Regions from separate parts of the Desulforamulus hydrothermalis Lam5 genome, predicted to be linked through region 2. Evidence: a T-box and tRNA genes for the amino acid it is inferred to sense, from the RefSeq annotation. Region 2 holds a T-box; the other holds one or more tRNA genes.

Region 1 (14,785 bases), on a different contig from region 2:
AGGCCTTTATTTTGGTGCCCGGAGCCGGGGTCGAACCGGCACGGGTATCGCTACCCGCAGGATTTTAAGTCCTGTGCGTCTGCCTATTCCGCCACCCGGGCAAATATTTATACCTTAGCTTAAACAGTATAACAATTATATTGATTTTTGTCAATAAACAAAATTTGGCGGAGCTGACGGGAGTCGAACCCGCGATCTCCTGCGTGACAGGCAGGCATGTTAGGCCTCTACACCACAGCTCCGCAATTGCTGGAGCGGAAGACGGGATTCGAACCCGCGACCCTCGCCTTGGCAAGGCGATGCTCTACCACTGAGCCACTTCCGCAAAACGTCAACCGACGGTTAATAATATACCACAGATAAGGAAGATAAGTCAATATCTAAATTGTAGCGTACTTAATCGCCATATTTACGGTTAAAGCCGATTATTATGGCAACCAGTGCCGCTGTAACAGCAATAAACATAATAAAAAGTTGGGTTCGTGGCAAACTGCTGTAAAATGACAATAATGCTTCCACTTTATCACTCTCCTGATATCCAGTATACCATAACCAATAATTGCTAAAAACAGCATAACAGCAGATTATTGCATCAAAAAATTAACTTAATTTTTAATATTTGGAAGGATTTTCCTTTATGGCCTAGAAATATTATTAAAAAACAACCTGGGAGGTATAACTGTGTTTAGTGAATACCGGCAAATTGTAAATAAAATAAATGGCCTGGATAAACCACTGGCGTCACTGACCAGATCGCAAAGAAACGAACTGTTAAACCTTACTATTCGCCAGGAAGAGCTGGAAAAACAGATCGGCGACGCAGTTCGTCAAAGTTTCAAAGAGCTGCAAGAAGGTCTCGACCTGGTGGCTGAATGGGTGCGTTTAATGCAAGAAGAAGCCATTAAAGCTCTGGGGATTGAAGGAACACCCGAAGAAGTGCTGGCACTGGAAGAAACCCTTGCCCAGGCCGGTTCACTTAACGCCCAGATTGCAGCATTAACCCTGGCTGATTATTCCCCCGGCAATCAAATAAAAGCAGACAACCCGCCGGCTAACTCTAATTTTGCAGCCGAGCAGCCACACCCTGTCAATAATAAAGAACAGATAAAATCTTCTCTGCCTATGGTAGTTTCTGCTATTGATATGGATGATTCTGAGCCGGAACAAGTTATTAATAAAGTTTTAGCAGAAATCAGCGAATCTGTGGTAGCCGCTGCCCCCGCCTATTTACCGGAAGTGTTTAACCAACCCCGCATTACCAGTCAAAAAAATCGACCGGCTAAAAAGAAAAAACGATAAAATATTTTAAAGATTAATCCGGCAGGTATCTGGCAAAATACCTGCAGCATCGCTTCTTAGTAAGCAAAAAGCAATCGTGGCAGCGTCCATACAAATAACGTAGAATCAGGAAGGGGTACGGCCCCCGGTTGAACGCATATGAACCGCCGTCAAGATTTGACAACCAGGTCGGCAATACTGTTAAAAGCAATAATAAACAAAATAAGTCACCTGTTTACCGGCAGGTGACTTATCTTTCCCTATGGAGGCGGCACCCAGATTTGAACTGGGGAATGGAGGATTTGCAGTCCTCTGCCTTACCACTTGGCTATGCCGCCAGATAAAATGGAGCGGAAGACGGGATTCGAACCCGCGACCCTCGCCTTGGCAAGGCGATGCTCTACCACTGAGCCACTTCCGCACTAAATGCTGAAATATGGTGCCTCGAGCCGGAATCGAACCAGCGACACGCGGATTTTCAGTCCGCTGCTCTACCAACTGAGCTATCGAGGCACTGTTGGCAATTATGAATTTTAGCATAAGTTTTACCCTCTGGCAAGAGGTAATTGCAATTTTTATATGAATTTATAAACCGGTGCTGCCAAAGCCACTTTTACCCCTGGCCGTTTCACTTAATTCCTCGCACTCAACCAGTTCAATATCCGGCAGGGTTTGAATAACCGCCTGGGCAATTCGCTCACCAGAACGGAAGGATACTTTATATTCTCCTGCATTATGCAGCAGCACCATAACTTCGCCCCGGTAATCTGAGTCCACCACACCAACAGCATTACTCAAGGTAAGCCCGTGATTTTTTGCCAAGCCGCTACGCGGGAATATAAACATGGCGTATCCCGCCGGAATTTCAAAAGCCAACCCTGTCCGCACCGCCTTATGTTCCCCCGGCTCAAGTGAAAAATCTTCAACAGTATGCAAATCAAAGCCGGCACTTTCAGGGGTGGCCCGCTTAGGAAGTTCCGCATTTTCGTGAACTCTCTTAACTTTAATTAAACTGTTTTTAAACACAAACCAGTTACAACGCCTAAAGGGGTACAGTGCTTCATCCCTGGGAATCTTTATTTCTTGTTTTTCACATTTATAATCCCCGCGAATAATTTCAACACCGTACCGACAACGGTTACAGGTTTCCAGCATGCTGCTAACACCCCTAAAAGTATATAATTTGTGATTATTATCACTTCGACACACCATATCCGCTTTCCCTGCTACTGCTTTATTTTTTTTGTCATTTTTTTGACAAGCATTTAATTTTATTAAAAATATATTGACAGCGTAATTATTATTAATTATATTAGAATAAGTCAACATGATCATTCAGAAGGAGGTAATATATTTATGAAAAAAAACTTACTGTTGTTTAGTCGTTACCGAAAACAAGCCTTAACGTGGTTTATTTTGCCCGCAGTAATTGTTGCCGGCTGGCTTTACCCACCGGCCGGTTTTCTGCTGCTGTTATGTATGTTTGGGGCGGTAGGCTTATCATTCTTCAGCGGCCGTTCCTGGTGCGACTGGATGTGTCCGCGCGGTGCCTTTTTTGACTTGTTGTTTCAAAACCCGCAGCAAACCAAACCCGTTCCTGCCTGGCTGCGCTCCAAGAAGCTGAAGGTGTTTATGCTGGGTTTGATTATTGTAGTCCTGGGAAGCCAGCTGTATTTGTCCTGGGGTGATTTATATGGTATGGGCTTAGCCTTTGTACGCCTGCTCACCTTAACCACCCTGGCAGGTATTGTTCTGGCGGTAAAAGTTCACCCCAGAGGGTGGTGTCATATTTGCCCGATGGGTACCATGGCCGGCTGGTTTGGCCAAGGCAAGCGCCCTCTGTTTATTGGCGAAAAGTGCACCGGCTGCGGTCTTTGTGCCAAAGCCTGTCCCATGGGTCTAACCCCTCACCTGGACAAACAAACCGGCCTTTTCCTTGATGCTGATTGCATCAAATGCGGCAGCTGCACCGCCGTTTGCCCGCGTAATGCCTTAAGTTTCAACGAAACAGCAGTGTCACACAAAGCAGCCTAATAAGCCGACCTTTGATCCCCACCTGAAACGCTAACAAAGTTTGCAAAAATAAACCCGTATCACTATTAAAGTGGTACGGGTTTATGTTTATCCCTTGATTGTCCTGCATCAAAAAACCCCATGCAAACCAGCATGGGGTTTTCTTACTGGAGGCGGCACCCAGATTTGAACTGGGGAATGGAGGATTTGCAGTCCTCTGCCTTACCACTTGGCTATGCCGCCATATAAAATGGAGCGGAAGACGGGATTCGAACCCGCGACCCTCGCCTTGGCAAGGCGATGCTCTACCACTGAGCCACTTCCGCACTAACTACTGAAATATGGTGCCTCGAGCCGGAATCGAACCAGCGACACGCGGATTTTCAGTCCGCTGCTCTACCAACTGAGCTATCGAGGCAAATAACTGGCGGAGCTGACGGGAGTCGAACCCGCGATCTCCTGCGTGACAGGCAGGCATGTTAGGCCTCTACACCACAGCTCCATGTCAGTTTCGCCACTGACAATGATAAGTATACAAAAACTGACTACGGAAGTCAAATATATTTTTTGCGTTTCTTTAGGAAATTTTAACCGCCGCTTTACTTAACTTTGCTTCTCCGGTTTGCCAAAGGCTAAGATTGCTTCTCTTACCAGTTTGGCACCCAGTATGGCAGTCCGCTCCGAATGGTCGTAGGCCGGACTGATTTCAACCAGATCAAATCCTACCACCCGGAGATCCCGTAAAGCGTAAAGGGCTTCCAGTATTTCCGCAGCCGAACATCCCCCCGGCTCAGGCGTTCCGGTACCCGGGGCAAAGGCCGGATCTACCACGTCGATATCCAGGGTAATATGCACCGGATGTCCTGCCAGCTCAGGCAGCACCTGCTTTAATGGTTCCAATACCTTCCCCACAAACATATGGGTATTTTGTTTGGCATATACAAACTCATCCCTGGTGCCTGAGCGAATGCCAAATTGATAAATATTTTTTCCTCCTACCAAATCTGCAGCCCGCCGTATTACTGACGCATGAGAAAGGGCTTGACCCATGTAATCCTCACGCAAGTCGGCATGAGCGTCGAAATGCAGGATTTTAAGTCCGGGATATTTGGCTGCTACCTGCTCTATTACCGGTAAGCTGATTAAGTGTTCCCCGCCCAATACCAAAGGGAATTTGTCATCCTTCAGAATACCGTTTACCACCTGTCCAATACGACGCAAGCTTTCTGTGACATGTCCGAAAGGAAGAGAAACATCGCCGGCATCATAATAATTATAATCTGCCAGATCCCTGTCCAGCATAACGCTGTATTCTTCCAGACCTACTGACACCTGGCGAATGGCCTGGGGACCTTGGCGGGTCCCCGGCCGAAAACTGACAGTAAAATCCATTGGTGCTCCTACCAAAACAACCCCGGCATTCCGGTAATCACGGGAAGCCCCCAGAAAACCGCTGCCGGCATCCAGAAGGTTAAACATGGTTTAATCTCCTAATTATTTATTATTTATTAATTAATTCTTGCACAAAATTAGGCAATATAAAGGCTGCTTTGTGAATGCCGTGGTTATAGTAACGGGTGGGATAAACAGGCCGACTGTTTAAATCCGCTGTTTCCGGATCATATTTTTTGGATCCCATGGTAAAACTCCAGCAACCGCCCGGATAGGTAGGAATAAAAGCTAAATAGAGCTTGGTAATGGGATAAAGTGACCGAATATCCTTTTGCACCTTGGGTATCAGTTCTTCATTATAATAAGGCGACTCAGTCTGTGCTACAAAAATACCGTCCTCTTTAAGGGCCTGGTAACAACTTTTGTAAAAATCACCCTCAAACAACCCGACAGCCGGGCCAATGGGGTCAGTGGAGTCAACGATAATAATGTCAAATTCATTCTGGTGCTCTTTCACATATTTTATGCCGTCTTCATAATGCACTTCTACCTTGGGATCGTCCAAAGCACCGGCTATTTCCGGCAGGTACTCTTTGCTGGTTTCCACCACCCGGCGATCAATCTCAACCAGTACAGCCTTTTCTACGCTGGGGTGCTTAATAATTTCCCGGATGGCACCGCCGTCACCACCACCGATAACCAGTACCTTTTTCGGGTTGGGATGGGTATTTAATGCCACATGACTGATCATTTCATGGTAAACAAACTCATCCTTAATATTGGTCATGATAATGTTGTCCAGCCACAGCATGCGGCCATACAGGGGGGTATCCACTATGGCCAGATGCTGAAATTCTGTTTGTTCTTCATGCAGTACCTTGCTTACCTCTACACTTAAAGCAAGGCCGGGAACAATCCCTCTTTCTGTATACCATAATTCCATGAATGCCAAGCCTCCTTAATTTTAAGTACCTTTTAATACCAGAGGGGAACTGCCGCCAGTGCGCAACCAATCTTTTCAACCTTGTGTTCCGTGGAAGCAAGCTTAATTTCTTTCAGTTCCATGCCGCGTGTTTCAAAAGCTTCCTTAACCATGTTGGTAATGGCTTGCTCTGCTTCTTGCTTACTGCATTTTCCGGAAAACTCCATAATAACACCAAAGGTATCGCTTGAGTTAATGCCTACACCTACACAGGCAGAAATGACTTCTCCGGGTACATCGCTGACAATATAACCATAGGCTGTGGGAACCAGGGAACCGGGAGGCAGTATCAGACCGGGGTCGTGTTGGCAGCCCGGAGGCAGAATGCTGGACACCCTTAACAGGTTGACGTTGCCTATACGAGCTTTTAATAAAGCATTGTCAAATGCCGTTAACTTGCTTCTGCCCTCAGAAGACGCAGCTGTAACGAAATATTTCTTAGGGGTCGGTAGCATTCACAGTTCTCCTTCCATTTTTGTTGTTTTAAATCATTTTCTCTAAACACAAAACATATTATACGAAAACTCCATGGAAAAATAAACTGTTTTTTGCCAGATTAAAAATTTTATTACAATGTTCGTTACAACCTGCCAAATTTACCAAAATAGCAACCGAAAGCTGCCGGCACCTTAACTCTGCGGTTTTAGGCCCTCATAAATTTGTTTATACACCAGGGCATCTGCTGCCTGGGTGCCGGCAGACTCACAGATGATTACCGGCTGCATTTGCCGCTCCCAAATTAACTCGGCCAACGGCGCAAAATCCGGCCCGTACAGATGACTTTCCTGCAACGTCCAGTGCTTTTTTTCACCTGCCTTGGTGTATTCCACCGGGCTAAAATGAATATGCAAACCTTTAACCGTTTCTTCGCCCAGCACCCGGGCAATTTCATCCAAAACCCGGGCGTAGTCCTCCTTATTTTTCAGCCCTCCCTGGGTTACTGCGTTTAAATGTCCAAAATCAACACAGGGCACCACCTGGCGGCCCATTTTGCATAGTTCCAGTATTTCCTCCAGGGAACCAATTTGATTAATTTTCCCCATGGTTTCCGGAGCCAGCAGTATATCATCCAACCCTAACCGAGCTGCTTCCTCTAAAATTTCCTCAAACAATGCTTTGGCTCGCCCAAAGGTTTGCCGCCTGTCTGCGCCGGGTCCGCCCCCGGGATGAAACACCACGGTAGTGGCTCCCATCCAGCGGGCTGCCCGCAGCGAGTCCAGTATATAGCCCTTAGTTTTTAACTTTTTTTCAGGTTCCTGGGTACTCAAATTAATGTAATACGGCGCATGGATAGACAGCGCTACCCCATGCCGCCGGGCCCTTTCCCCCAGTTCCCTGGCACGTTCTTCTTTGATTTTTACCCCACGACTGCATTGATATTCATAAGCGGTTAAACCCATGGCCGCTAACCACCCGGGCATGTCCAGGGAACTTTTATAACCTTGGGCATAAAATGCATCAGGTGCTCCGGCACTGCCAAATTTAACAGACATAAAATTCCCCTTTCATATTTTAAATAACCTTGGAGGTATTTACATTTTTTGGAAGAATGATTATTTAATACTATTTACATGCGGAGGTATTGGTTATGCGCAGCAGGCTTTATCGAACAGCCTTTTTATTGTTATTTTTAAGTTTGCTTGCACTGCTGGTTAACAAGGAAATCCCGGTTTCGGCTCCCCCACAAGTAACTGCCTTACCCGATAACAGCCTCACTTATGAGGTGGCCGAGCCGATTAAAAGCCTTGATCCGGCAGCTGCCAACAATCTATCCGAAGCAAAGGTGCTCAGCCATATTTTTGAAGGGTTAGTTCGTTTTCAAGGAAATTCCGCCCGGATCGAACCCTGCTTGGCTACCCACTGGCAGATTTCGCCGGACGGGCGCCGCTGGATCTTTTATTTAAGACAAGGCGTGTATTTCCACGACACCACCCCTTTAAATGCCGAGGCTGTAAAATTTTCTGTTGAAAGACAGTTGCCGCCTAATAAAAAAGATTACATGACCTACGGCAGCTTTGCTTTCGGCATGGTGGAATCGGTTGAGATCGTTGATGATTACACCGTTGCTTTTAACCTGCGTGCTCCCTACGCCCCTTTACTGCGTAATCTGGCCATGCCCTGGGCAGCACCGGTGGTAAGCCCGTCAGCTGTCAAAAAGTTTGGTCATGATTTTGCCAAAAATCCGGTGGGCACCGGCCCTTACCGCTTGTCTGAGTGGCGTAACGGAACTCCGGTTTTAAAGGCAAACGAACGTTACTGGGGAAACCGCCCCCGCATTTCCTATCTGGCTTTTCGTCCTGCCGACCATGAGCAGCGTTTAATTGATTTAAACAGCAGCCATTGCGGCGTTGCTGATCTGTTGCCCAGCCAGAAAGAACATCTAAAGCAAGACCACATATCTTTGATTTGCAGCCCTACGGCATCCCTGGGCTATCTGGGCATGTTTAACAACCGGCCGCCCTTTAATAATCATCTTGTACGTCGGGCAGTTTGTATGGCCGTTGATCGGGAAGCCGTTGCCTCAGCCATGTTTGCCGATTCTTCGCTGGCTGCCAACAGCATTTTGCCGCCGGCCCTGCCCGGCCATTATAAAGATTTAACGCCCTACTCAGGCGGAGCTGCCAGGGCCAAAAGTTTGCTTAAAACCTGCGGCTATCCGGACGGCATATCCGTTACTCTCATCACCTATCAATCGGAAAGACCTTACAATCCGTTGGGAGGTGAGGCTTTGGCCAACCTGATAAAAAAACAGTTGGCACCGGCCAACATCAGGGTGACCGTAAAAGCCTATCCCTGGCATGAATTTAAATCGGCCCTCAAAAGGCAGGAAGGAGATGCCTATTTGTTTGGCTGGGTAGGTGACAACCTGGACCCGGATAACTTTTTATTTACCCTGTTGTCATCGGATGCTGTGCCGCAAACCAATCTTTCTTTTTACAAAAACAGCGAAGTTGATCGATTAATCGCTGCTGCCCAGCAGGAATACGACGAGAAAACCAGACAAAGATTATATTACCATGCTCAGCAAATTATTTTACAGGAAACCCCGCTGGTTTTTCTTAATTATGGCCAAAGTTGTCTGGGCGTCACCAAAAACCTGCAGGGTGTAGAAGTAAACCCTTACGGCATACCTTTATTTTTTCATGCTTTTATTAAACACTGATGTATATGTTTAAATTTTTGGCAAAGAATATAATTGTGCATTGGAAACTGCAATATCTACAGGAGGTCATGCCATTTGAACCAGAGTATCATGCAGCTCCAACAAAAAATTGCTCACCTGCGCAATGATATTAACCAAATTGAACAAATCTGCAAGCAACTGCAGCAGCAGGAACAGCAAAACAGTCAGCAATTGCAGCAAATAGCCCAGCGGGAAGCCAATGCTGTCCAGCAGCTGCAGCAAGTGGCTCAAACAGCACACCATATGGGACAGGAAGTCAGCCAAATAACCACCCAGAGTTATCAGACTCCTCAATATGTCCCATACACAGCCCAGTTTACTGCCCCCGGGCAGTTCAGCCAGGGTCAGCAAACGGGCGGCTACGGCAACCCAAGTCAGCTCTTGGCCCAGCAGCAAACCGGCCAACACCTAAGCACCTATGGCCTGAGCTCGGCCCAGGCAGCTTACCTCAGCGGCCAGCCGGGATTAATGGCACAAACTGCTCAACCCTTCCCATATCAACAGCAGTATCAGCAGTATCAGCAATCTCAGTAAATTTTTTAAGCATAAGGCCTGTTTTAGGCCGTCAGACTGTAGACAAAGGCTGCAAAACAAAGTGAGGTTGTTTTATGATCCCCTGTCGGCGACTTGTCGAAGCACCGGTCACAGCACTTGATGAGCGAAAGGAGCCATTGGGGGGCGCCCACAGGATGTGGGCGCCAGCCGAACCGGGCCAGGATGGCCCGGTTGAGGCGACCCCAAGGGCGACCGGAGCGAATCATAGTGCTGTCGGTGCGTAGACCGGAGCCAAAGGGGATCATAAACCACCGCTAATGTTTGTCGACACTCTGAAGGCCTGTTTTAGGCCTTATTATTTTGGGCTGTATCAAATTAGAATACTTTTACAAAACCACAAAAGATTAGACAATATTTCCCCCTTAACAGAAGCATTGCAGCAGTTTTATAATTATCATACATATTACGGTAATTATTTACAGGGGGTGTAAATTTTGGCAAAAGTGCTTAAAGAAGGAGCTGCCTACAATCAGAGGGACGTTATCGATATGCTGGTGGAGTTTTCAGCCTTTAAAGACAGGGTAGAAAAAAAATTTAAAGAAGTTGCTAAAGAACTGGAAGGCAAACCCAATGAACATGACCTCTGGGTAAGCCTTTACTTGATCTCCAGCGATTATGCCGACGATCAATCGTCCCGCCGCAAAGCGGTGGTAGACCCCATTCAAAAAATTTCTTAAAAAATTATTCTCGGGTATTAAACTCAAGGAGCTCTTTCCTGGGCCGGGCTTTTCCTCTCAAGCTGCCCGGGAACCGGCTGCCTTGGTTTTTTTTATGCCGGCTCCAGGGCAAAAAAGGCTTTGCCGTCCTCAATTTGTATATCACGCAGCCGCCAGCCCATTAACAGTCCTACAGGGTAAGTTAATCCTTCTTTACCTGAAATCAATTCTACCAGTTCCTTATCAAAGACCACTTCCCCCACCCGGATGGACTTGATTTTATAACATACTTTATCATTATCAATAACTTTAAGCTCACCGGCAATCGTAAAAGGGGTTTGATCTTGGTTAGTTCCTTTTATAATAAACAACTGATCAGATAAACAAATTTCTGCCGGTTGGTTTAAACCTGTCCCGGCAAACAACAATTTTGACAAGGTTTGTTCACTGTATTCGGCTTTGACTCCGGCACCCAGCCACTGCATGCGGTCAGGGCGGTATTTATGCCAGGGAGCATTTTTAAACCTGTCCAGTATAGTTTCCAGAGGCTTCAGGGTTGTATGCAAACCATCCACCACTGCCAGCACTTTTTCTTGGTGCTTCCCCAGCTCCTGCCTGGTATCCGACAGCAAATGCTGCCTGGTTAACTGCAGCAATTTGGCTTGTTCCAGCATCCCGGCCAGTTCCCTTTGCCTGTCTGCCAGCTTTTTCTCCAGTTGATCCAGGGCCGCCGTCCGCTGTTTTACTTCTTCCACCGCCGCCAGGGTTTGCTGAAAATCCGCCATGCCCCGTGATACCAATACCCCTACCAGGGCTAACCTGTTAAAAAAATCTCCTGTATTGACAGCACCCAAAAGCATAAAAATAAAGTTGGTACGCCCTTCTATATAAAAATACCTCAGCCACAGGCCTAATTTTTTACGGCACTGCCGCAACCGCTCTTGAGCCCCGTCAAGCTGCCGCCTGGCCGCCGGTATAGTTGATCTTACCTGCAACAACTCGGCTTGCAGTCGGCTGTATGCCGTATTCAACCTGTCCAGAGCCAACTCTGTCTTAACCAGTTCAGCTATTATCTGTTGTTCTCTATGTTTTAACATCTGATGCTGCTTTAATACCTCTGCCGTGCTTGCCGAAGCAGCAGCAGAAAAAAAAGATTGCCAAAACAAAAGGGGTATTAAAAGAAAAATAAAATACCTGCCAACTTTCATACACCCCTCTCCTTTCACTCTCATTCTAAATCACAAGCCGACCATTGACAATGCAGTTTCACCCAAGTTTCTTTAAAATTAAATTTACCAACCGTTATGTTACTCAATTCTTTATCTAGATGTATAATTCAAACCAAGGCTTTGCAACTTTAAGTTAAATATTAAGTTATTAAATCTCAATCAAAAACACAATAATATAATTGACATTTTCTGTTAATAGAAGTATAATCATCAAAAAACAGGAGGTATGCTAAATGCCCTTTGAAGTATATTATCCTCGTTCAGAAAATTTTGTTTCCGTATCGAAAAATCACATTACCTTAAACAGAAACCTTGCATCAAAGCTTAATGCCGATCATGTTGAGCTTGCATATGACAGAGAAAAGAAAATTATTCGCATTACGGCAGCAGCACAAGACAGCGGCCTGGTATTAAATAAAACCCGCATTGGTGCCAAAGGTTTCCTACAGTATTTTGCTATTGAAAGCAGAGGGAAATTTCCGGCTACTTTTGCCGAGTCCGAAAAAAGCATATATATTCAACTATAATAACTCTCCAACACAATACAAAACCCGTATCACTTTGATACGGGTTAAACTGTAGACAAAGGTTGTGAAACAAAGTGAGGTGCTTTTATGATCCCCTGTCGGCGACTTGTCGAAGCACCGGTAACAGCACTTGATGAGCGAAAGGAGCCCTTGGGGTGGCGCCCACAGGACGTGGGCGCCACCCCAAGGGCCACCGGAGCGAATCATAGTGCTGTCGGTGCGTAGACCGGAGCCAAAGGGGATCATAAACCACCGATAATGTTTGGCGACACTCTGACCCGTATCACTTTGATACGGGTTAATTACTGCTTTTTTACAGCAAGCAGGCACTCATTTATTGATTACACAGGCAGCCCTTTTCAAATTCCTCTTTTTTCAGGTAAACAACATCCTCTATGGCGTATTTGCGAAAGGTACGGTCCATTTCCACCTCGTATCGGTGACCGTAAACAATACCTTTGGCAACTGCTTTATCTTCAAAGCAAAGGGTATAAAGATCTCCTTGCTTCAAGACCCGGCAGGGAATATGATATGTTTGCGAAAACTTAACCGCTGCAGGCAGCGCCCGTTCAAATTCATCGGGTTCCATAGTGAAGGCCGGATACAGATAAGATCGCACTTTTGTCAGAACTCCTTTCTTAACATGCTTACCCTATGTTTATTCAACAAAGAGTTGTTTTGACCTTCATGCAAATGGTGGTAAGAATGTCATTAACCAGGAACCGTCTTTACTCACAATGATCCGCTTCTTCCCATAACTTTGTATCCGGCAGCTCAACCGTAGCCTTGCGGTTTAATATTTCTCCCATCCCGTCAGCTATAATTCGATAACCCCGTTCCCCCTCATCGACCACCTGCAGTTCAATCTTCTTTTCAACATCACGGGGACTTTCCAGGTAACGAATCACCAGGTACACCCGGAAGATTTCCGGGCTGCCGCCTTCAGAACGGATTCGCTGCACCTTGAGTCCGGCAACTTGAGAAACAATTTCCGTTAAGCAGGCACGCTGTTGTTCGGTGGGATGATGCAGTGTTTTGAGTGCCAGTGCAACATCCTCCTGATCCAAAGCAGTAATGAATACCTCAATTACTTCCTGGGGTCCCATAGCGCTAATAATTTGTTTAAACCTGCCGGCGGCCTTCCACACCATCATTTGATGGGCCAGGTTTTCCTGACCGGACTGATGTACCTTGCTGTCCCGAAAGTGTATGCAAAAATGGCCGTTAAAATTATTGCCCCTGATGGCGCCTGAGCCATGGGGCATACCATTCATCGAAGCAGCAATACGCCGGCCGCCGACTTCTACCACTACCGCTTTGCGTTTCCAGCTCCACTTGCCATCGTAAATTACCTTCATAACCGCCGTATCCTTGGCGGTAAGCGGCTGCACATCCGCATGGTAAGTGCCGCCACGACGTTGTACGCGAAAACTCAAGCCGGTATCCACATCTACCACTGTGGCATTGGTGTACCGGCGGAAAATCTGATCTACCTCATCCCAGCTCAAATACTCTCCCCGTTCAATCTCCGGCGGTTCGTTGTGGGGCTGTAAATTAATGCCGGGTTGTTTGATATTTTCCCATATCACGTTAACAATGGCAATGAAACACGCCAGCACCACCAGCAGTCTGACTAACTGACGCGGTTTGATGATGACAAACACAGAACTTTTCACCGACCCGCCCCCCAAAACTATCTAACACATAATATGGCAGGTCAGTGAGATTATGCAGATATTTTATTGTCTTTAACCGGGCTGCTTATTCCTTACAGTAAGCCCTGACGCCTGGCATAGTGATCAACCGGAATACCGCGACGGCACATCCAGTGATAGGTGGGACCGTTAATGACAACAGGAACTTTTTTCAGGTCCTGAACTGTCCTGGCTCCCAGCATCAGCATTAAACGACGGATTTCTTCAATGTATTTTTTCAGGTATTGGATCAGGCTCCGTTCAGATTCCTGAATTACTATTTCAAGCAGCGGACGCGCCATCCCCACTAAAAAACAACCCAAAACCAGCGCCTTGACGGAATCAATAGCGTTCCGGATACCACCGGAAGCTATTAGCTGAATATCATGATTCCCCTCTGCCAGTCCTTCCAGCAGACTGACCGCCGTCGGAATCCCCCAACTGTAAACCGCTTCTTTACCGGCTCGGGCCTGTTCGATGGCAATAAAATCGGTTCCCCCGGCCCCCCCGATATCAATATGGCGAACCCCCGCTTGAACAAGCCGCCGGATGGTTTCTTTGGGCATACCAAAGCCCACTTCCTTAACTATTACAGGAACTTCCAAGTTCTGTGCCAAGAGCCGGATATTTTCTAATACGCCCCTGAATTTTCTATCTCCCTCTTCCATGGCCAGTTCCTGAGGAGCATTCAGGTGCAGCTGGATGGCATCAGCCTTAATCATGTCTACTGCTTCTTTGGCCTCAGCTAAAGTGCAACCGGCACCCAAATTGGCCAGAATAACCCCATGCGGGTTAACTTCCCGTACCACGGTAAAGCTGGACCTGGTGGAGCAATCCTCCAGGGCCGCCCGCTGGGACCCCACCGCCAGTGCTACCCCCGCTGCGGCAGCTGCCGCAGCCAAGCTGCGGTTAATGCTTTCTAACTGTGGATGGCCGCCGGTCATAGCGTTAATTAAAAGAGGTGCTTTAAGCCTTTGACCCAAAAAAGCACAGGAAGTATCCACCTCATCCCAATTCAACTGCGGCAACGGGTTATGCAGCAGGGTTATATCACTGAACCCGGTGGCCCCTTCATTATTCTTTTGTCTTAAGGAAAACTCAATATGCTCTAATTTTCGGTTCAGCCGCAAATAGCAGCCCCCCTTATTTTTCTACGGATGCCAGTTTTTTGGCCCGGGCTCGTTCATTCTTGTCCAGTATTTTCTTTCGTATTCTCAAACTTTTAGGAGTCACTTCCAGCAATTCATCATCACTTAAATATTCCAGAGCCTCTTC
Region 2 (14,785 bases):
GGATCCTGACCGAGCATTTTGCCGGCGCTTTTCCGGTTTGGCTGGCGCCTGTGCAAGTACGGGTCATGCCCATTACCGACCGGCATCATGCCTATGCCGGAGAGTTGGTTAAGAAGATGGAGGACCTGGACATCAGGGTGGAATTAGATGCCAGAAACGAAAAAATTAACTATAAAATCAGGGAAGCCCAGACGCAAAAAATCCCCTATATGCTGGTTATCGGTGACCGTGAAATGGAACAAAACGCTGTGGCGGTTCGCCGGCGGGGCCAAGGAGATATCGGGGCCATGGCGGTAGATGAGTTTATCGCCAGGGTTCAGGACGAGATTAAACAAAAGGCCATATTCCAGTAACCGCTTCAATTTATGCGAAATCCTTGACTCATTGGGCAGGATATGGTATATTACTTTAGGCGTTACAAGTTAACAGCTTTTGATGAAGAAGAAGCAGCCGCTTCTCACCTTACAACCATGGTTCGTAAGGTTACGGTGTTATACAATAAGTGTTGCTTGTTGTATTGCGTCTGTAAGCGGGTGTATTGCACCCGCTTTTATATTTGGTTCCACTTAATACTATGGAGGTGATTATGTATTTCGAAAGAGCAGCGCATCAATGAGGAGATTCGAGCTCGCGAGGTACGGGTGGTAGATGCCGACAACAACCAGCTGGGTATCATGTCTGTAAAGGAAGCATTGCGGCTGGCCGAAGAACGTCAGCTGGATCTGGTGGAAGTGGCACCCCAGGCCAAACCCCCCGTTTGCCGTATTATGGACTATGGCAAATTCAAATACGAGCAAAGCAAACGGGAAAAAGAGGCCAAGAAAAAGCAGCGTATTATCCAAGTAAAAGAGGTAAAGCTGCGCCCCCGTATTGAGGAACATGACTATATAGTCAAGGCCAAAAATGCCGAGCGTTTTTTGAAAGACGGTGACAAAGTAAAGGTTACCATTATGTTCCGCGGCAGAGAAATTGTTCATACAGAACTGGGCAAGAAATTACTGGACCGCCTGGCTGAAGATTTAAAAGAACTCTGCCTTGTGGAAAGGCAAGCTAAGCTGGAAGGTAAGAATATGATTATGATTTTGGCACCAAAAAATGATAAGCAGGACTAGAAAGGAGTTGCCTTGATGCCTAAAATTAAAACCCACCGCGGTGCTGCTAAAAGATTTAAGAAAACTGCCACCGGCAAAATTCGTGGCTGGCACGCTTTTCACAGCCACATTCTTGGTAAAAAGACTGCCAAGCGTAAGCGCAACCTGCGCAAGTCTTTAATCATCAGCGAGGCGGATGCCGGACGTCTGAGCAGACTGCTGCCCTATTAATCGCTGCTAATATTGTTCAAGTAAAAGGAGGTTATTATCATGCCACGGGCTAAAAGCAGTGTGGTTTCCCGTCGTAGACATAAAAAAATTCTCAAACTGGCTAAGGGTTACAGAGGTTCCCGCAGCAAATTATTCAGGGTGGCCAATCAGGCCGTTATGAAAGCCCTGTTTTACGCTTACAGAGACCGCCGTCAGAAAAAGCGTGATTTCCGCAAACTGTGGATTGCTCGTATTAACGCCGCTACCCGTATGAACGGCCTGACCTACAGCCGTTTTATCAACGGTCTGAAAAAAGCCGGCGTTGAAGTTAACCGCAAGATGCTGGCCGATCTGGCTGTTAACGATGCCAAGGCCTTCAGCCAATTGGTGGAAGTGGCAAAAGCCAACCAAGCTTAAGAGCACTGAATATAAAACATGTATACCAATAAATAATAAAGCATGGTCATAACGCCATGCTTTTGTCTTTTTTGATTTATTGCAGATATTGGTACCCACTGCTGTGAGATTTGATATAATTTAAACGTTAATTCTTTTACCCGAAAGAAGGGAATCATTTGCAAACCAAGAAAGGTCTTCTCAGCCATCCGCCCAGGGTGCTGGTTGGTGGCTTTCTGGTGGTTATTTTAATTGGTACCGTACTGCTAACTTTACCTGTGTCATCCGCTGCCGGACACGCCACTGATTTCTTAACGGCACTTTTTACCGCCACATCGGCCGTTTGTGTGACCGGTTTGGTGGTGGTGGACACCGGCACCTACTGGAGTACCTTCGGTCAACTGGTGATCATCAGCCTGATTCAAGTGGGCGGGTTGGGGTTTATGACCATGGCGGTCATGTTCTGGCTGCTGCTGGGGCATCGCGTCACCTTTCAAGAACGCATGTTAATCCAGGAATCTCTTAATGTAATTGAATTAAGCGGGCTTATCAGGTTGGCTAAACAGGTAATTGCCCTGACACTTATTATAGAACTGACAGCAGCGCTGCTGCTGGCCCTGCGTTTTGTACCGGAATTAGGGCTGGCCCGGGGTATTGGTTACAGCCTGTTTCATGCTATTTCAGCCTTCAATAACGCCGGTTTTGATTTGTTTGGCAATTTTCGCAGCCTGACCGGGTATGTGGATGCCCCCCTGGTGAATATTACCGTTACCGGCACTGTTATATTGGGTAGTCTTGGTTTTACGGTAATGGCTGACCTGCTGCGTTACCGGGAAAGAAAAAAGTTAAGTTTGCATACCAAGCTAGTGCTTTTGGTTACTGTTATTTTACTGCTGCTGGGTATGTCGGTTTTTTTGATGCTGGAATATAATAACACGTTGGCCGGCCTGAGTGCCGGCGGCAAGTTTTGGGCCAGTTGGTTTCAAGCGGTAACGCCCCGTACGGCCGGCTTTAATACCGTTGATGTGGCGGCCATGCGACCGGCTACTTTATTTTTTATCATGATACTGATGTTTATCGGCGCTTCCCCGGGCTCTACGGGCGGCGGCATTAAAACCACCACCTTTGGCATCCTTTGCTTAGCGGTGATTTCCCTGGCCAGGGGCAAAGAGGATGCGGAGATCTTTAACCGCCGTATTCCTAAAGAACAAATTTATAAAGGGATGGGCGTTGTCTTTTTGGCCTTGTGCTGGGTGGTTTTTGCAACTTTATTGCTTGACGTTACGGAAAAGGCAGATTTTCTTAAAATAATGTTTGAAGTGGTGTCAGCCATAGCTACGGTGGGGCTTTCGGCAGGATTAACCGCCGGTCTTTCGGCAGCAGGCAAAATCATTATAATAATTACAATGTTTTTAGGGCGCCTGGGACCCTTAACCATTGCTTTTGCCCTGGCTGTCCGGCAAAAGCGAAAACAGAAGTATCGCTATCCGGAGGAACGGGTTATTATTGGTTAGGAGGCTGTTCTTATGAAACAATTTGCAGTGATCGGGCTGGGGCGTTTTGGCAGCAGTGTCGCCCGGACTCTGGCCAAAATGGGTTATGAGGTTTTGGCCTTGGATAACAGCGAAGAACGTGTTAATGACATTATTGAAGATGTAACCCATGGAATACAGATAGATGCTCTGGACGAACATGCCCTGAAGGCGGTTGGTATCCGCAATTTTGATGTGGTGGTGGTGGCTATTGGTCAGGATGTACAGGCCAGCATACTGGCCACTGTAATATTGAAAGAAATGGGTGTAAAATATGTGGTGGCTAAGGCACAAAACAAACTGCATGGCAAGGTATTGCAACGCATAGGGGCAGACAAGGTGGTTTTTCCGGAACGGGATATGGGTGTTAAGCTGGCCCATGCCTTGGTTTCCAAAAATGTGATGGAACAGATTTCCTTGTCGGCCGATTACAGCCTGGTGGAGATGCTGGCGCCTGCACAGTTTGTGAATAAAACCCTGGCCCAGTCTGAAGCCAGAAACAGATACGGGGTAAGTATACTGGCTATCCGGCGCGGTGACCAAATGATTATTTCCCCCGGTGCTAACCAGGTGATTCAAAGCGGGGATGTACTGGTTGTAATTGGCAAAACAGAAAAACTACAACTTTTTGAAACGGTAGAGATATGATGCTTACTTCAGCCCAAAATCCGAAAATCAAGTACATACGCAAATTATCCCAACGGGCCTTCCGGCAAAAAGAGAAAAAATTTGTGGTTGAGGGTATCCGTTTGGTGGAGGAAGCGCTGCACAGTGACTGGCGCACCGAGTGTTTTGTATATACTGCCCAGGCTGTTCAGTCACCACGGGGGGCTCATTTGCTGGCTAAAGCGTCACAAAGGGGAGCCCAGCTGTTTGAGGTGACAGAAAGTATAATGGCTGATCTGGCGGCCACCGAAACCCCTCAAGGGGTACTGGCGGTGCTCTGGCAGCCTGATTACCGGCTGCCGGATTTACTGGCAGCAGCCCGGCCGTCACTGGTGGTAACGGTGGACGGGGTGCAGGATCCGGGCAATCTGGGTACCATCATCCGTTCCGCGGATGCGGCCGGTGCCGATGGGGTGGTTTTACTGAAAGGAACGGTAGATCTTTATAATCCGAAAACCCTGCGGGCCACCATGGGGTCTTTGTTCCACCTGCCGGTGGTAACCGCAGCAGATGTTAAGGTTACTCTGGACTGCCTGGCAGCCGCCGGCATTACTTTAGTGGTGGGAGATCCGGCGGGCGGGCAACCGATTTTTCAGGCTGACCTCACCGGGCCGCTGGCTCTGGTAGTGGGTAACGAAGGTTCCGGACCACAGCCGGCCGTTTATGAATACCGGCATCGGAAAGTAACCATTCCGATGCCCGGGCAGGCGGAATCTCTCAATGTGGCCATTGCCACTGCCATCATGCTGTACGAAGTTGTCAGACAGAGGACATAAAATTCAGTAAACTTCCTTGTTTTGCAAAAACCCTTATGATATAATCAATGTCGAAAGGTCCCCAAAAAAGCATGAAAGGTTGTGGTTACATGCTGCTAACCGCCGAATTTTTTTGGAGGCTGTTCGAAGCAACCGGTTCTGTAAATGCCTATATGATTTACAGAAGATTGCTTTTACATTAAATATGGTCTAAGGGTTATGACGGGGAGAAGTACGTGGATTTTTTCTTTGCAGGGAGAGAGGGTCGTGACTGAAAGCCCTCTTAAAGAAACTCTTCGGAAAGTTCGCCCCTGAGCTGCCATCTGAACGCGTGATTTTTATGCCAGTAGGGTGTGCCGGTTTCTTCTACCGTTATCAGAAGTGGATAACTTATTAGTTTATCCTCTGAGTGGTTCTTTACGGTTTTGTAGGAACAATTTTGGGTGGTACCACGGAGATATTCCGTCCCTGCTTTCAGGGGCGGTTTTTATTTTATGATAGATTATACAGGAGGTTGTTATGGAACAGAGGCTAAGAGAATTGGCTCAAGAGGCTTTACGGGCTCTCGAAGGGGCTAATACGCCGGAAGAACTTAATCATATCCGGGTGCACTACCTGGGTAAAAAAGGTGAAGTTACACAAGTTTTGAGAGGCATGGGTGCTTTGCCTGCCGAGGAGCGCCCCCGCATCGGTCAGGTTGCCAATGAAGTAAGGGAACAGATTGAAACAGCCCTGGCAGCCAGGAATCAACATGTGAAAGAAGCCCAAAGGTCTCTCCGGTTGGCAGCCGAAACCCTGGATGTTTCCCTGCCGGGCGTCCGGTTTGACCTGGGCAAATTGCACCCGCTGACCCAGGTGCTAAGGGAAATTGAAACAATTTTCCTGGGGTTGGGTTTTCAAATTGCAGAAGGCCCGGAAATTGAACTGGATTACTATAATTTTGAGGCTCTTAATTTGCCTAAAGACCATCCTGCCAGAGATATGCAGGACACCTTTTTCATTAATCCCGAGGTATTATTGCGTACCCACACCTCCCCGGTGCAGGTGAGAACCATGGAAAAAACCGTACCGCATGTACCGGTGAAAGTTATTTGCCCGGGTCGGGTTTACCGGCGGGATGATGACGCTACCCATTCACCCATGTTTCACCAGGTGGAGGGCTTGGTGGTTGATAAGCAGATTACCTTTGCAGATTTGAAGGGTGTACTGGCTACCTTTGCCCGGCAGATGTTCGGGCCGGCTACCCGTACCCGATTGCGCCCCAGCTATTTTCCCTTTACCGAACCAAGCGCCGAGGTGGATATTTCCTGCTTTAACTGCCAAGGCAGCGGCTGCCGGGTTTGCAAAGGCAGCGGCTGGCTGGAGATTTTGGGCTCCGGCATGGTGCATCCCAGGGTGCTGGAAATGTCCGGTTACAATCCGGAGGAAGTTACCGGCTTTGCCTTTGGTATGGGGGTTGAACGGATTGCCATGCTAAAATACGGTATTGACGATCTCCGTTTGCTGTTTGATAATGACATTCGTTTTCTGGAACAATTTTAAGTTAGCTGTCGGGAGGTCATAGAAGATGCGAGTTTCCTACCAATGGTTGCGAGAATATGTAGATGTTGATATAAGTCCCCGGGAACTGGCCGAGCGGCTGACGCTGGCCGGGCTGGCAGTGGATGCCGTGGATGAACCGGGGGCAGGCATCGAAAAAGTAGTCACCGGCCGTATTTTAAAAATTGAAAAGCACCCCAACGCCGATAAGCTGGTGGTGTGTACCGTTGATGTGGGCCAGGGGGAACCCCTGCAAATTGTCACCGGGGCCACCAACGTCCGTGCGGGGCACGTGGTGCCGGTGGCGCTGGAAGGGGCCAAACTGGCCGGCGGCCTGCAGATTAAGCGGTCTAAATTAAGAGGCGTTGAGTCCAGGGGGATGTTGTGTTCCGGTCAGGAGTTGGGCATGGAAACTAAGCTGCTGACGCCGGAAATGGCCCACGGAGTACTTATTTTACCTGAAAATGTGGCTGTCGGGGTTGACGCCAGAGAAGTGCTGGGTCTTAACGATGCTGTACTGGAACTGGATCTTACCCCCAACCGGGGTGATGCACTGAGCATGGTGGGGGTAGCCCGGGAAGTGGCAGCCTTGCTCAATAAAGAATTAAAAATGCCAAATCCTCAACCGGCTGAGAGCGAAGAAAAAATAGATCGCCAGGTTAGAGTGGATATTCAGGCGCCCGATTTATGTCGCCGTTATGTGGCCAGGTTAATTAAAGGAATTAAGATCGGTCCTTCCCCCATGTGGCTGCAAAACCGGCTGCGGGCAGCGGGTGTCCGCCCCATTAATAATGTGGTGGATGTGACCAACTATGTTATGCTGGAATTGGGGCAACCGTTGCATGCTTTTGATTATGATAAGATTAATAACGGTCACATAATTGTTCGCCGGGCAGCGGAAGGGGAAAAAACAGTTTCCCTGGACGGCGTAGAACGCACTCTGAGTGCTGATATGTTGGTTATTGCGGATGCCGCGGGGCCGGTGGCGGTGGCAGGTGTCATGGGGGGCCAAGACAGCGAGGTAACCGAAGCTACGGTAAATGTCTTAATTGAATCGGCTTACTTCCATCCCACCTGCGTGCGTCGCACCTCAAAGGGCCTGGGATTGCGCTCGGAATCTTCTTTGCGATTTGAAAAAGGTGTTGATATTAACGGCTGCCTGAAGGCGGCGGAGCGCGCCGTGGAATTAATCCGGCAATTGGCCGGCGGTACTGTGGTGGCGGGTGTGGTAGATAATTTTCCCCGGCCTGTCACTGAGAAAACCGTCTCTTTGCGTCCTTGGCGGGTTAACCGGGTGCTGGGAGTAGATATTCCCAGGCAAGATATCGTAGATATTATGCAGCGTTTGCAATTCAGGGTGCAGGAGCAGGGCGATGACTTACTGGTTACCGTTCCCACCTGCCGGCCGGATATTACCGGTGAATGGGATCTGGTAGAGGAAGTGGCCCGTATCTACGGCTTTGACCGGATTCCTGAAACCCTGCCCTTCGGAGCTTCTACCCAGGGCAGGCGGACACCGGAACAGCAGTTGCTGTGGGAGATCAGGGATGTCATGACCGCCTGCGGTTTTTATGAAACCGTTACCTATAGTTTTGTTCACCCCCGCATTTTTGATTTAATGAATTTACCGGCGGACAGCCCTTTCCGCAACGCTGTCAGGCTGCAGAACCCTCTCAGCGAAGAACAGTCGGTGATGCGTACCGTGCTGGTGCCCAGTTTGTTGGAAGTGTTGCAACGCAATTTGCACCGCCAGGTGCAGTACGGTGCTTTGTTTGAAATTGCGCGGGTCTTTTATCCGGTAGAGGGTCAGGCGTTGCCGGAGGAAGTACCGGTGTTAGCTGCGGTGGCCGTTGGCCAGCGGCCTCGAACCTGGAACCAGCCGGCTTTGCCCATGGATTTCTTCTTTATGAAGGGAGTGGCGGAACAATTATTGGCTTCTCTGGGCTTTACCGAAACAGTATTTGCCCGTCACCAGGACCCCAGCTTCCACCCCGGCAGGTGTGCCCGTATTGAAATAAACGGTCAACTGCTGGGTGTTGTGGGTGAGCTTCACCCGGACGTTATTGAAAATTACGAGCTGTCCCAGCGGGCTGTGGCACTGAAGCTGGATTTGCGGCAGCTGATTCTGGTTAAGCGTCCAATTAAGCAGTACCGGGGTTTACCTAAATTTCCCTTGGTGGAACGGGATTTAGCGGTTTTGGTAAAACAGGAAGTGTTGGCTGCCGAGTTGTTGTCTGTCATTAAAAAAGCCGGGGGCAACCTGCTCAAACATGCGGATATTTTTGACGTTTACCAGGGCTCCCAGGTACCGGAGGGTTACAAAAGTGTAGCCATCAGCATGGTATTCCAGGCCCCCGACCGAACCCTCACCGACGAAGAAATCAATGACAAGATGCAGCGCATTACCAATTCCCTGACGGCCCAAACAGGGGCGGTGTTAAGACAGTAAAACACAGGCCTTCACTCCGTTGTCGGTTTCAACAGGTTTGCCGGTCCGCTTGGGCCGGCGCCTGTCCGGATTTTACTAATTTGCCTGGATAATTGTAATAAATGCAGGATTTTGCAGGTTGACAGCGAATTAACAAACAGCAAAGGTTGGGGGAGGTACGTTTCATGTCCGATGTTACTAACAGGGTGGAGGTCGAGATCTTTGGTGAGTACTACACCTTAAAGGGCAATGAATCCCCGGAATACATGATTAAAGTGGCACAAATTGTTGATAAAAAAATGTATGAAATAAGCCAGCGCAATACCAGGCTGTCTGCTAATAAACTGGCTGTATTAACCGCTGTTAACCTGGTGGATGAACTGCTTAAATTGCAGGAGCAGTACAATAACCTGCTGCAAATGATGGATCCTGCCAATGATAACTCCGGCAACTCATGAGCAATCATGAGTTTTATTTTTCATGAACAGTCTTTTTATAAGATAACGTTAATTTGTAAAATATATAATTATTACAAAAACGGAGCGGTGTCCATGCAAAATTTTGAGATTGCCTGGATTTTCAGCGAGCTGGCTGATTTGCTGGAAATCAAAGGCGAGGATTTTTTTAAAGTGCGGGCTTACCGGCGGGCGGCCAAGGCACTGGCTCGTCTGGAGCAGCCGGTGCAGGAATTATACCGGAGCGGCAAGCTTTCCCAGGTGCCGGGCATCGGCAAGGCCATAGCAGCTAAAATAAAAGAAATTATTGAAACAGGAAAACTGGCCAAACACCAGGAACTTCTAAAGGAGATTCCGGCCGGTGTGTTGGCTGTTAGGCAGCTGCCCGGGATCGGGGCCGGGCGGGCCAGGGCCTTGTTTAAAGAATTGGCAATTACCGACTTGACTGAGCTGGAACAAGCCGCCAAGGAACGCAAGGTGCGTTCCTTAAAAGGATTTAGCGCCAAGCTGGAATCAGATATTCTGCATGGCATTGAAATGATGCGTAACCGCCAGAACAGTATCCGGCTGTCGGTAGCCCGGGAATTGGCGGCTGAATTAAAGGAATTCATTAAACTGTTACCGGGCGTTAAGGCGGTGTCTGAGGCCGGCAGTACCCGCCGCTGGCGAGATACAGTAGGTGATCTGGATCTGGTGGTTGCGGCCGACGATCCGGCAACAGTGCTGCATGCCATGGCCGCCTATCCCAGGGTGAAAGAAGTGGTGCGGCAAGAGAGTCAGCGCATGGTTGTTAATACCTGGTGGGGGCTGGCAGTGGACCTGCAGGTGGCAGACCCGGCGGCCTACATAACCACTTTGCACCGTAATACGGGTTGTAAAGCCCATTATGCCAAATTGCAGGAAATTGCCCAACAACAAGGCTTGCACCTGAACCACCGGGGTTTGTTTAACCAGGCCGGGCAACACCTGCCCATACAACATGAACAAGACATTTATGAAACCCTGCAAATGACATATATACCGCCGGAACTGCGGGAGGACAGGGGTGAAGTAGAGGCGGCCCGGGCCGGCCGGCTGCCCGCTGTTATTGAACTGGGTGATATTAAAGGGGATTTGCATATTCACACCACCTGGAGTGACTCGGCTTTGCAACTGGCGGATGTGGTACAGCTTTGCCGCCGAAAGGGCTATGCCTATGCGGCCATTACCGACCATTCCCGTTCCCTCAAGATTGCCAGGGGCTTGGAAATAGAACGGCTGCAGGAACAGCACCGGCTTATCCGGGAAATGAATGAACAAATGGAAGATTTTACCCTGCTCACAGGGGTGGAGGCAGACATCCTGCCCAACGGTGAGTTAGATTACCCGGATGAAATATTAGAAACTATGGATGTGGTAATTGCTTCGGTACACACCGGTTTTAAGCAGAGCAAGCAAGAGATCACCCGCCGGATTATGCGGGCCATGGAAAATGAACATGTGGATATTATTGCCCACATGACCGGCCGCATTTTAGGCCGCAGGGAACCCTATGAGGTGGATATGGAAGCTCTTATTGAAACAGCAGCAAAGACAAAAACCGCCCTGGAGATTAATGCTTCTCCCGACCGGCTGGATATTAATGAAATATATGCCCGCAAAGCCAGGGATGCCGGTGTAAAAATCTGCATCAACACAGATGCCCATGATGCCAAAAGGCTGGATGAAATGCCCTACGGGGTGGCGGTGGCTCGCCGGGCCTGGCTGGAACCGGGCGACGTTATCAATACACTGGATCTTCCTTCCCTGCGGGAGGTGCTGCGGTAATGTATCAACCGCTGCCCGAAGCGTTTTATGCCCGGGATACTGTTTTGGTGGCCAGAGAATTACTGGGCGCTTTACTGGTGCATATTAATGATGAAGGAATTACGGTTGGCAAAATAGTGGAGACCGAGGCTTATTTGCAGGGCGATCCGGCCTGCCATGCTGCCAGGGGTATGACGCCCCGTAACAGTGTTATGTTTGGCCCGCCGGGCCGTGCTTATGTTTATTTTACCTATGGCCTGCATTATTGCTTTAATGTGGTAACTGCTGCCGCAGGGATAGGTGAAGCGGTGCTGATCCGGGCAGTAGAGCCCCTGGCAGGTATACACTTGATGAAAAAACGACGGGGCAGGGAACGGTTGACTGAACTGTGTGCCGGTCCCGCCCGGCTGGTACAGGCCTTTGGCATCACCAAACAACATAATAATACAGATCTTACCAACGGCCCGTTATTTATTGCCGCTGCGGCGGCACCACCCCCGCAGATTCACGTTACCACCCGTATCGGCATAAAAGAAGGGGCAGATTTACCATTACGTTTTTATATTAAAGGAAATAAATTTATTTCCAAGAAGTAAAAGACAGTAAATCAGACTTTAGACAAAGGTTGAAACAAGTGAGGCGGTTTTATGATCCCCTGTCGGTGGTAGACCGGAGCCAAAGGGGATCATAAACCACCGATAATGTTTGTCGACACTCTGAGTAAATAATTTTTAGAGAGGGGAAATTATCGGATGAAATTAAAAGAAATCTACGACTTAATTATTAAAATGGGTATTGAATACGATCCCCGGGGCAGCGAGACGGTACAAAAGCAGTTGGCCAAAGAGAAAAAGAAAATCGAAGACCTAAAGGAAGAAGAAAGAAAAGAGGTCGACCCGGATCGTTTATTTAACCCGTATACCGACACCCGGGTGCTTTATGGTGACCCGGAACGGCCAATAAAACGCATTTTGGCAGGCATTGACATGGAGGTGGGCGAGGTGCTGCTGGCCGACCGGCTGGCTGAGAAGGGCCGCCCGGTTGATTTAATCATGGCCCATCACCCGGAAGGCAAGGCAACTGCCGGCTTGTATGATGTTATGCACCTGCAGGAGGATTTGCTGGCCCAGCTGGGTGTTCCCATTAATGTAGCCGAGGGAATTATGGCCGGGCGGATTGGTGAAGTGCGCCGGGGTCTGATGCCGTTAAACCACAACCGGGCGGTGGATGCAGCCAAATTGCTGGATATCCCCCTGATGTGCTGCCATACCCCTGCGGATAATATGGTAACCGAATACGTACAAAAGAAAATTGATCAAAGCAACTGCGAAACACTGGGCGATATTATCAAAGTATTAAAGGAAATTCCCGAGTATGCAGAGGCTGTGAAAACCGGGGCCGGTCCTACTGTTGTAGTGGGTTCCAAAGAACGTCGGGCCGGCAAGGTGTTTGTTGATATGACAGGCGGTACCAGCGGTTCCGAGGATGCCTATGCCAAACTGGCTGCCGCCGGGGTGGGTACCGTCGTGGTAATGCATATCAGTGAAAAACACCGGAAAGAGGCAGAGAAAAATCACGTCAATGTAATCATTGCCGGCCACATGGCCAGTGATTCCCTGGGCATGAATCTGATTCTTGATGAAATTGCCAAACAGGGTGTGGAAATCCTGACTTGTTCAGGTTTAATCAGGGTGCAAAGATAATTCCGGATAGGAGGCTACCCCATGAACCATAGACCCGAGCTGCTGGCCCCGGCGGGTAGCTGGGAAGCGTTGGTGGCGGCTGTGCAAAACGGGGCGGATGCCGTTTACCTGGGCGGCAAACTATTTAATGCCAGGCAATCAGCCCAAAACTTTGACAACCATGAACTGACCCGGGCGGTAGAGTACGCTCATATTCGTGGGGTTAAGATTTATGTTACGGTAAATATATTACTGGCGGATGAAGAGCTGGAGGAAGCCCTGGGCTTCCTCCGCTTCCTGCATAACGCAGGCGTGGATGCCGTTATTTTACAAGATTTGGGACTGGCCAGTCTGGCCCGAGAAGTGATACCTGAACTGTCCCTGCATGCCAGTACCCAGATGACTGTACATAACATACCCGGCGTACGTTTGCTGCAGCAGGCGGGTTTTGAACGCATAGTGTTAGCCAGAGAACTAAGCCTGGCAGAAATTACTGATATTAAACAGGCCACCGGGGCAGATCTGGAAGTTTTTATTCATGGTGCCCTGTGTATCTGTTATTCCGGCCAGTGCCTGATGTCCAGCCTGATTGGCGGCCGCAGCGGCAATCGCGGCAAGTGCGCCCAGCCCTGCCGGCTGCAGTACCAATTAGTGGACGAAAAAGGCAGGCGGCTGGCGGATCCGGGCCGGGTGGGAGAGTACCTGCTAAGCCCCCGGGATATTAATACCAGCCATCTTATCCCGCAGTTAATCGAGGCCGGGGTTAACTCCTTTAAGATTGAAGGACGTATGAAACGTCCGGAGTATGTGGCTACGGTAGTTCGTGTATACCGTAAAATAATTGACCGGGCTTTAAAAAACCCGGCTGACTTCCGGGTAACGGCTGATGAAGCCAGGGAATTGGCACAAATTTTTAATCGTGATTTTACCCCCGGCTATTTGCTTGGCAACCCGGGCAGCGATTTAATGAGTTTCAAACGACCCAACAACCGTGGCATAAGGTTGGGCAGGGTAAAAGGCTTTAACCAGGACAATAAAACGGTGGAAATTTTGCTGGAGGAACCACTGCAAGTGGGGGACGGGATAGAAGTTTGGGTGAGTGAAGGAGGCCGCCGCGGTATAGAGGTTAACAGCATTTTGTTGCAAAACCGGCCGGTTGATTTTGCTCCCGCCGGCACTCTGGTGGGTTTAACGATACCGGGCAAAATTAAACCAGGCGACCGGGTTTTTAAAACCCACGATGCAGCGTTGATGGAAAGGGCCAGGGAAAGTTTTGCCTCAGCCCGGGAGATTAGAAAAATTCCTCTGCAATTTTATGTGCGGGCCCGTTTGGGGGAACCTTTATACCTGCGGGTAACTGACAACCAAGGGTTTACCGCCGAGGGTTTAAGCAGTGAAGCATGCCAGCAGGCTCGTAACCGACCGTTAACCTTTGCTTATTTAAAGGAACAACTGGACCGGCTGGGCAATACTCCCTTTGCCCTGGCCGACTTGCAGGCTGACCTGGCAGAACAGGTTATCTTGCCGGTAAAGGAAATAAATGAGCTGCGGCGCCGGGTGCTGGCTGACCTGGCTCAAAAGCGAGCAGCGGCCTGGCAGCCATCCGGGCCGGCGGAGCATGTTTATCAACAGCGTGTGCAGACGGCCCTGCGCAAGATCCGGACGCACCGGCCGGCCCCACGGGAACCGCTGCTGGCGGTTAATGTAACAGACATTACCTCCTTACAGGCGGCAGTCAGCTACGGGGCGGATATTGTATACTTTGGCGGCGAAAGTTATCACTCTAAAGGAATTATCACCCCCAGTGATTTGCAGCAGGGGGCCGAATTTTGCCGTAAAAACGGTGTATCTCTGGTGCTTAATTCGCCGCGCATTTTGCATGACCGGGAGTTGCCAAACTATCTCAGTTTACTGCAACATGTTAATGACCTGGCCATAGACGGCATTTTGGCGGGCAATTTGGGTTTGTTGCAAATTATCCGGGATTATACCGACAAACCGGTGATCGGAGACTTCCCCCTTAATATTTTTAATAGCGCCGGCATCCACTTTTTAAAGGAACAAGGAGTTGCCAGGGCGGTGCTGTCGCCGGAATTAAATATTAAACAACTGCAGGATCTGGCTGCTGTCAGCCCACTGCCTGCGGAAGTTCTGGTGCAGGGGGCGCTGCCCCTGATGAGCTCCCGGTACTGCCCGCTGGGCAGCGTGTTGGGCAATTTTGCTACCGGCAAAACATGCACTCGTCC

Evidence for each region. The T-box of region 2 lies ahead of pheS (phenylalanine--tRNA ligase subunit alpha). A T-box ahead of a tRNA ligase gene usually reads a tRNA of that ligase, here a tRNA-Phe.
Region 1: it encodes a tRNA-Phe, which carries the amino acid that the T-box ahead of pheS (phenylalanine--tRNA ligase subunit alpha) is inferred to sense. The anticodon was not compared.

What each region holds. Positions count from the first base shown of each region.
Region 1 is NZ_CAOS01000009.1:84,164-98,948, reverse strand. Features, by position in the region: tRNA gene DESHY_RS07070 (tRNA-Leu) at 13-101, opposite strand; tRNA gene DESHY_RS07065 (tRNA-Asp) at 166-242, opposite strand; tRNA gene DESHY_RS07060 (tRNA-Gly) at 251-325, opposite strand; gene DESHY_RS14715 (hypothetical protein) at 397-519, opposite strand; gene DESHY_RS07055 (hypothetical protein) at 682-1,299, shown strand; tRNA gene DESHY_RS07050 (tRNA-Cys) at 1,542-1,616, opposite strand; tRNA gene DESHY_RS07045 (tRNA-Gly) at 1,625-1,699, opposite strand; tRNA gene DESHY_RS07040 (tRNA-Phe) at 1,716-1,791, opposite strand; gene dut (dUTP diphosphatase) at 1,864-2,433, opposite strand; gene DESHY_RS07030 (4Fe-4S binding protein) at 2,635-3,312, shown strand; tRNA gene DESHY_RS07025 (tRNA-Cys) at 3,460-3,534, opposite strand; tRNA gene DESHY_RS07020 (tRNA-Gly) at 3,543-3,617, opposite strand; tRNA gene DESHY_RS07015 (tRNA-Phe) at 3,634-3,709, opposite strand; tRNA gene DESHY_RS07010 (tRNA-Asp) at 3,717-3,793, opposite strand; gene speB (agmatinase) at 3,895-4,770, opposite strand; gene speE (polyamine aminopropyltransferase) at 4,793-5,626, opposite strand; gene DESHY_RS06995 (pyruvoyl-dependent arginine decarboxylase) at 5,659-6,120, opposite strand; gene DESHY_RS06990 (TIM barrel protein) at 6,295-7,158, opposite strand; gene DESHY_RS06985 (ABC transporter substrate-binding protein) at 7,254-8,828, shown strand; gene DESHY_RS13595 (hypothetical protein) at 8,904-9,383, shown strand; gene DESHY_RS14125 (hypothetical protein) at 9,407-9,649, opposite strand; gene DESHY_RS06975 (hypothetical protein) at 9,839-10,081, shown strand; gene DESHY_RS06970 (coiled-coil domain-containing protein) at 10,174-11,268, opposite strand; gene DESHY_RS06965 (hypothetical protein) at 11,523-11,816, shown strand; gene DESHY_RS14120 (hypothetical protein) at 11,811-12,062, opposite strand; gene DESHY_RS06960 (hypothetical protein) at 12,151-12,435, opposite strand; gene DESHY_RS06955 (hypothetical protein) at 12,545-13,492, opposite strand; gene fni (type 2 isopentenyl-diphosphate Delta-isomerase) at 13,585-14,640, opposite strand; gene typA (translational GTPase TypA) at 14,654-14,785, opposite strand, start outside.
Region 2 is NZ_CAOS01000003.1:202,724-217,508, reverse strand. Features, by position in the region: gene thrS (threonine--tRNA ligase) at 1-353, shown strand, start outside; ribosomal protein L20 leader region at 433-562, shown strand; gene infC (translation initiation factor IF-3) at 591-1,112, shown strand; gene rpmI (50S ribosomal protein L35) at 1,128-1,322, shown strand; gene rplT (50S ribosomal protein L20) at 1,362-1,718, shown strand; gene DESHY_RS02125 (TrkH family potassium uptake protein) at 1,877-3,211, shown strand; gene DESHY_RS02120 (potassium channel family protein) at 3,224-3,877, shown strand; gene DESHY_RS02115 (TrmH family RNA methyltransferase) at 3,877-4,671, shown strand; T-box leader at 4,861-5,123, shown strand; gene pheS (phenylalanine--tRNA ligase subunit alpha) at 5,170-6,192, shown strand; gene pheT (phenylalanine--tRNA ligase subunit beta) at 6,218-8,638, shown strand; gene zapA (cell division protein ZapA) at 8,803-9,075, shown strand; gene polX (DNA polymerase/3'-5' exonuclease PolX) at 9,169-10,878, shown strand; gene DESHY_RS02090 (DNA-3-methyladenine glycosylase) at 10,878-11,453, shown strand; gene DESHY_RS02085 (Nif3-like dinuclear metal center hexameric protein) at 11,610-12,560, shown strand; gene DESHY_RS02080 (U32 family peptidase) at 12,582-14,785, shown strand, end outside.